Regions from separate parts of the Metabacillus sp. GQ13 genome, predicted to be linked through region 1. Evidence: riboswitches for the same ligand, from Rfam matches in the RefSeq annotation. Region 1 holds a riboswitch; each other region holds the start of a gene.
The links. Region 1 has a riboswitch for S-adenosylmethionine ahead of AC6CHR_RS15100 (sugar ABC transporter substrate-binding protein). Riboswitches for the same ligand answer to the same signal wherever they lie in the genome.

Region 1 (2,273 bases):
TTTATAGTATTCTTTTAATGTTTTCATCCAGTCTTCTTCAAATGCTGTCGATTGTCCCCATCCTTCAATCGTGTCTGCAAGATTAACCATATTTATAGGATCACTAGACTCTACTAGTGCATCTTGAGAAATAAGTGATGCCTCTAAGTTGTAAGTTGCTGGTGTCTCTTCTCCTGCTAATTTTTTCGCTAATAATCTCATGTCTACTGCCCCTATTAATTTAGGATCAACTGCTGCAGTGTATTTCCATGAACTTTTTTGGTCCTGAATTTCTTGTAGATCGGCATTTGAGACATCGATACCATATATCTTAATTTCGTCTCTACCAGCTTCTTTGATTGCACGGGCAGCACCAATTGCAAATGCATCCCATGTTGCAAATATTGCGTCTATTTCACCTTTAGGATGTTTATTCAGCATTGCCGCTACAGCATTTTGTGTTTGTACTGATGTATCTGCTGATGCTATTCCAAAACGTTCTATTTCTTTAATACTTGGGTTAGCATCTAATGTTTCTTGATAAACTTTATTCCGTCTAACCATTGGCGGAAACCCATCAACCCACAGATAGATAATATTTGCTTCACCACTTGTGTCTTTAATAAGTTGGTCTAATGCTAATGTTGCAAGTGCTTCATCATCTTGTGAGGTTAAAGTTACACCTTCAATAGTAGCTAGTTCCTCTGTAGAGTCAAAAGTAACAACACTTTTCCCTGCATCAATCAGCTTTTGAACCTCTGCAGTTGTTGCATCGTCATCACCATGTGAAATAATAAAACCGTCATAATCCTCTTCTAACCCTTGTGCTATCGCGTCATGAAATTTTGCAGTATCGCCATTCGCTGTAAAAACATCAACTTGGAAGCCTAACGCTTCTCCTTCTTCTTTTGCACCTGCTAAGAATTGTGCTGTGTGATCATCGCCACCAATTTTTCGGATAACTTTTATTTTAGCCCCTTCACCTTTAGCAAAACGCTCAGGAACATTTTCTAATGAAACGTCAGGGTTGCCCTTTCTTTTAACTGTTTCAGCCGTTTCTCCACCATTTGAAGAACAACCTGTCAGTAATAACGTAAATGCAAGAATGAAGATAAGTGCTGATTTAACTACTTTGTTTTTCATATCTGTTTGACTCCCTTTTGCTGTTTATTTTCTTTTGTTAAGATACCTTATAAAACAACTTCGCTTTCACTTAATTTTAAACGTAAAAAACCTCTCAAAAAAAGAGAGGTTTCACCACATTTATATAAGGAGACTCCTCTCTTATCTTTCAAAACCAACTAGGTTTTGCAGGATTTAGCACCAATTCAAAATAGAACGGTTGCTGGGCGTCAACGGGCCAGTCCCTCTGCCACTCTTGATAAGAGATTGCATATGCTGTTTAGGTTAGGATCTTTTCTAAAAGATAATTGCTTAAACCGTGAAGTAAAGCTATGTACGATAAAGCAACAATCTTTGCGAATACAACCTTAAGTAAACGAAAGAATATATTCACTCTAAAGGTGTATCAAAGGTTTGTCAACTGTTTTTTGAATATTTTTATTACTTCATTATCAATACAATTCTTATCTATATATTTACTTTGACTTGTTTTTTCATTGGTCGATTCAGTACCAGTGGTAGAACAAGAATTACACCAATTGCCATACAAATTGCTGAAACCTGATATGATACAACCAGACCAACTATTTGTTTCAGTACACCTGCTAGACTCATCATTATTACCATTGCCCCCATAAAAAGAGGCGTCATAATCCCGTTAACTCTGCCTACAAATGATTCTTCTGCATTTTGAAGAATCATAGTATTGATACTAATTTGAATAGCTGGCATCATCAACCCTGTAAAAAACTGCGCAATTAATGAGATCAAGAGAATTTCTGAGAAGCCAATGATTGAAATCATGACTGCATTTACAAGCATCCCCGCTGCAAGCATTCGAATAGGCGCGATCTTTTTTGATAGTGCTAAGGCGATACCGCCACCTATTATCATCGCTACACCGTTAATTGCCATAAACCATTGAACAAATTCTTTATCCATATTAAGTTGCTGTGTCACGATAAAGATACCTAACGGTTGTATTAACCCCACAGCTAACCCTGCTACAAAAAAATTGGTGCCCAATATCACTAAAAATCTATTTTGTTTTACATATTTAAACCCCTGGATGAACTCTTCTATAACCGTCGTCTTGTCGGAACTTTCTTCTACAATCTTATCCGCAGGCAAGAATAGAAGCGCAACAGCTGAAAGGATAAACATAACCCCTG
Region 2 (2,273 bases), on a different contig from region 1:
TTAGTATTTCAAATGTACCTGGTATCATTTTATATCTGTCCCTTCATCAATTAAGTAGGTTCTCTTCTAAAAGTTTGGCTAATTATACGAATAACCACAATCTTTGCGAAAACAACCAGTACGTAAATCCTTACCACTTTGCCTTTATGGGGACGAGTTCCGGCTATTTTTACTGTTCAAAGTCCCTTTTAACATATAAAAGTTGTGATGACTGTTTTATTTTACTATAATTTAACTATATTATATACGTAATGGAGGATTATTATGGCGAAAGAAAGTTCATTTGATATTGTATCTAAAATTGAATTCCCTGAAGTAACAAACGCAATTAGCATTGCAATGAAAGAAGTTGCCACTAGGTACGACTTTAAAGGCAGTAAAAGCAACATATCTCTAGATAAGGAAGAACTCGTTTTGGTTTCTGATGATGATTACAAGCTTGAGCAATTAAAGGATGTACTGATTTCAAAGTTAGTTAAACGAAATGTACCAATAAAAAATATTTCCTACAAAAAGCTTGAGAATGCTTCAGGTGGAACTGTTCGCCAACGAGCTGAACTAGTTTCAGGGATTGATAAAGAAAATGCAAAAAAAATAAACAACATCATTAAAAATAATGGTTTAAAAGTTAAAACACAGATTCAAGATGACCAAATCCGTGTAACCGGTAAAAACAAAGACGATCTCCAACAAGTAATCGCTGCAATTAGAGAAGCTGATTTACCGATTGAGGTACAATTTATTAATTACCGTTAAACTAAAGTGGATTTAATTATGCTTTTTTATCATGATTACGTTCGCAAATTTTTAGAACATTAGGTAATCCCTACAGTCATTCTGTCAGGGATTACCTTTTTCTATCTATCGCTTTTTCTTGCCAACATGTTTTATCCTTTTCTTATTTTTAATTATTCATACAATTTTAGTCAACATTACATTTTACTATTGATATTTTTCGAAATATTAGATAAATTAGTTATAATACATTTCTATACGTTAAAGTAATTAACTAATTTCATATCTTATCAAGAGAAGCTGAGGGACTGGCCCGATGAAGCTTCAGCAACCGGTTTACACGAGTTTAGATCTGGTACCGATATCATCTTTTCTACCTAGATCTTCCGAGTGCCAAGGTGCTAATTCCAGCTAAGCATGTAAGATGCTTGAAAGATAAGGGGAAGCTTTGAATCATTTTAGCCTTCTGCTTATGAAGGCTTTTTTTTTATAGATTCACTTTTTTCTCCTACTCAATTAACCAAGGACGGGGGCTTTACTATGAACTTTTTGGAAGACTTAAAAACTAAGATCCTAATCGGAGACGGCGCAATCGGAACAATGCTTTATTCTCATGGTGTTGATCGTTGCTTTGAAGAACTGAATGTATCAAAGCCAGATGATGTATTACGTGTCCATCAATCCTACATTCAGGCTGGTGCGAACGTTATTCAGACAAATACTTACGGAGCGAATGATATTAAACTAACTCGCTATGGATTAGAGGATGAAATTAGACAAATTAATAGAAAAGCTGTTGAAATTGCTAAACGAGCTGCCTCATCATCAACGTATGTATTCGGTACAATCGGTGGTGTACGCTCTTTTAAGAAAAGTGCCCACACATTAGATGAACTAAAACGAAATTTCAGAGAACAGCTTTTTGTTTTACTAAATGAAGATGTCGATGGAATTCTACTCGAAACCTATTATGATTTAGAAGAATTAAAAACTGTTCTACAAATTGCTAGAAAAGAAACGAATAAGCCAATCATTACAAATGTATCACTTCATGAAGCAGGTGTTTTACAGGATGGTACACCTTTGTCACAAGCATTTTTAGAACTTGAAGACCTTGGAGCAAATGTCATTGGTTTAAACTGTCATTTAGGTCCATATCATATGATCCAATCACTTGAGGAAGTACCGCTCCTAGAAAACTCATATTTGTCGGTATTCCCTAACAGCAGTTTACCTGCTTTAAATGAAGGTCGTCTTGTCTACGAATCTGATCAAGGCTATTTCAAGGAGAGCGCGCTAAAATTCAGAGAGCAAGGTGCTAGATTAATAGGTGGTTGTTGTGGAACAACACCACAACATATTCAATCAATCGCTGAGGCAGTGGGACACTTACCACCTGTTACGGAGAAGCATGTTAAAGTACCTAAACATGAAAAAATAAGCATTTCAGAAGATAAAACTTATTTACTTCCTCCCTTACAGGATATTGTCGCTGAGAAACGTTCAGTTATTGTTGAGCTAGATCCACCGAAGAAACT
Region 3 (2,273 bases), on a different contig from region 1:
TGTCTAAATAGGCGATGCATGTGAAAAAACTACTTTTTATCACGTTAACTGTTTTTCTAGGTCTTGTTGGCTGTTCACAGTCTATCAACCTAGAAGAACATTTTTCACTAAATGGAACAATTGAACCTTTAAAAGCTGTGAATCAAGAGGGTAACGAAGTTGAGATGGAGGACTACAAGAATAAAGTTTGGCTTTCCACATTCATCTTCACTAATTGTGATACAGTCTGTTCGCCAATGACAGCTCATGTTGCAAAACTTCAAGAGCAATTAAAGAATGAAAAGGTCGATGTAGAGTTGGTATCCTTCACTATTGATCCTGATAACGATACACCCGAGGTATTAAAAGCATTTGCTGACAATTACGGAGCAGATTTTGACAATTGGAATCTTCTGACAGGCTATGAGCAATCAGAAATAGAATCATTTTCCAACAAAAGCTTTATAGCACCGGCTGCGAAACTAGAAGGCTCAAATCAATTTGTTCACAGCACATCTATTTATTTAATGAAAGGTCATAAGATACTTGAACAATATGATGCAGTATCTGAAGTACCATATGACAAAATAATCAAAGATATCAAACTATTACGTTAATTCTATTGCAATCCAAACTTGAATCATGTAAAGTAGTAAAAAAAGTAAGCTTGAAAATTTCATATATTTCTTATCGTGAGAGGCAGAGGGACTGGCCCAATGAAGCCTCAGCAACCGGTACAAAACAAGTGAAGAGTTGGTAACCGTTAATTTTGCTAAGTTAGGAACAAACAAATTGATTTTTAAACAGTATGGTAGATGAGAATAATTTGGGCAAAGTAAATTTGTTGAAATTATTTAGACTTGCCATTTGGCTTTCAAACCACTAAGCGAGAGCTTGGCTGTTGTCAAAAATCTTACTGATATGTTCTATATAAAACCGCAAAATATAACGACATGTGAGCTACATACCAAAATCTCCCTTCGTACCAAGGTGCTAAATCCAGCAAGCCACCACACCAGCATTATGCTTGAGAGATAAGAAGAAGCACATTTAAATATACAAGTCTTCTTCTTAACTGAGGAAGACTTTTTATTTTGTAGGGAGATTGAATAAATCTTGCCATAAACAACTAAGAAATCTATCTAATCTAAGTAAATGTATCCTTCACTTTTTTTAGGTGATTGTTTCTTCTAGGTTAGATGTAAAAAAATTTTAGGACGGTGACAACCATGAGTCAACGAATTGAAACGAAACTAGCTCAAATTGGAAATCGAAGTGAAAATATTACAGGGACAGTTAATCCCCCAGTCTATTTTTCAACAGCGTATCGTCATAATGGAATTGGCGAATCAACAGGATTTGATTATATCCGTACAGGGAATCCAACTAGATTATTAGTGGAACAGGCAATAGCTGATTTAGAGCATGGTGATCGTGGGTTTGCTTTTAGCTCAGGTATGGCAGCAATTCAAACAATTATGGCCCTTTTTCAAAGCGGAGATGAACTTATTGTTTCCTCAGATCTTTATGGTGGAACCTATCGCTTATTTGAAAGAGAATGGAAAAAGTATGGTTTATCTTTTCAATATGATCATTTTACAAACCCTGCTGAGACAGAAAAGTTAATTACAGAAAAAACGAAAGCGTTATTCATTGAAACACCAACAAATCCATTAATGCAAGAAGCTGACATTAAGGCGCTTGTGGCAGTTGCCAAGAAAAATAATATCTTAGTCATTGTTGATAACACGTTCTTTACACCGTTGATTCAGACACCAATATTAGACGGTGCCGACATTGTGATTCATAGTGCAACCAAGTATTTAGGGGGCCATAATGATGTGCTTGCTGGTCTTGTAGTAACAAAGGGTGAAGAACTAAGTAACGAATTTTTTCAACACCAAAATGCTATCGGAGCGGTTCTATCACCGTTTGATTCTTGGTTGTTAATGCGAGGAATGAAAACCTTATCGCTTAGAATGAGGCAGCATGAACAAAATGCGCAACTTGTTTCTCAGTTTCTGAATGATCATCCAGATGTGCTTGATGTTTTATACCCAGGTAAAGGTGGAATGCTTTCGTTTCGTTTACAGGATGAAGCATGGATTAATCCGTTTTTAAAGAACTTGAAAACGATAAGTTTTGCAGAAAGCCTAGGTGGAATTGAGAGCTTTATCACCTATCCTGCTACACAAACACATATGGATATCCCAGAAGAGATTAGAGTAGCAAATGGCGTCTGTAATAGATTACTTCGTTTTTCAGTTGGTATTGAACATTCAGAGGATATTATT

Region 2: linked by a shared signal. The riboswitch ahead of AC6CHR_RS02475 (bifunctional homocysteine S-methyltransferase/methylenetetrahydrofolate reductase) and the one ahead of AC6CHR_RS15100 (sugar ABC transporter substrate-binding protein) in region 1 are both predicted to bind S-adenosylmethionine.
Region 3: linked by a shared signal. The riboswitch ahead of AC6CHR_RS02980 (methionine biosynthesis PLP-dependent protein) and the one ahead of AC6CHR_RS15100 (sugar ABC transporter substrate-binding protein) in region 1 are both predicted to bind S-adenosylmethionine.

What each region holds. Positions count from the first base shown of each region.
Region 1 is NZ_JCAXET010000011.1:151,822-154,094, reverse strand. Features, by position in the region: gene AC6CHR_RS15100 (sugar ABC transporter substrate-binding protein) at 1-1,122, opposite strand, end outside; SAM riboswitch class I at 1,261-1,367, opposite strand; gene AC6CHR_RS15095 (MFS transporter) at 1,570-2,273, opposite strand, start outside.
Region 2 is NZ_JCAXET010000002.1:40,883-43,155, reverse strand. Features, by position in the region: gene AC6CHR_RS02485 (CvfB family protein) at 1-28, opposite strand, end outside; gene AC6CHR_RS02480 (YajQ family cyclic di-GMP-binding protein) at 265-756, shown strand; SAM riboswitch class I at 1,020-1,177, shown strand; gene AC6CHR_RS02475 (bifunctional homocysteine S-methyltransferase/methylenetetrahydrofolate reductase) at 1,276-2,273, shown strand, end outside.
Region 3 is NZ_JCAXET010000002.1:146,136-148,408, forward strand. Features, by position in the region: gene AC6CHR_RS02970 (aliphatic sulfonate ABC transporter substrate-binding protein) at 1-11, shown strand, start outside; gene AC6CHR_RS02975 (SCO family protein) at 21-596, shown strand; SAM riboswitch class I at 664-801, shown strand; gene AC6CHR_RS02980 (methionine biosynthesis PLP-dependent protein) at 1,209-2,273, shown strand, end outside.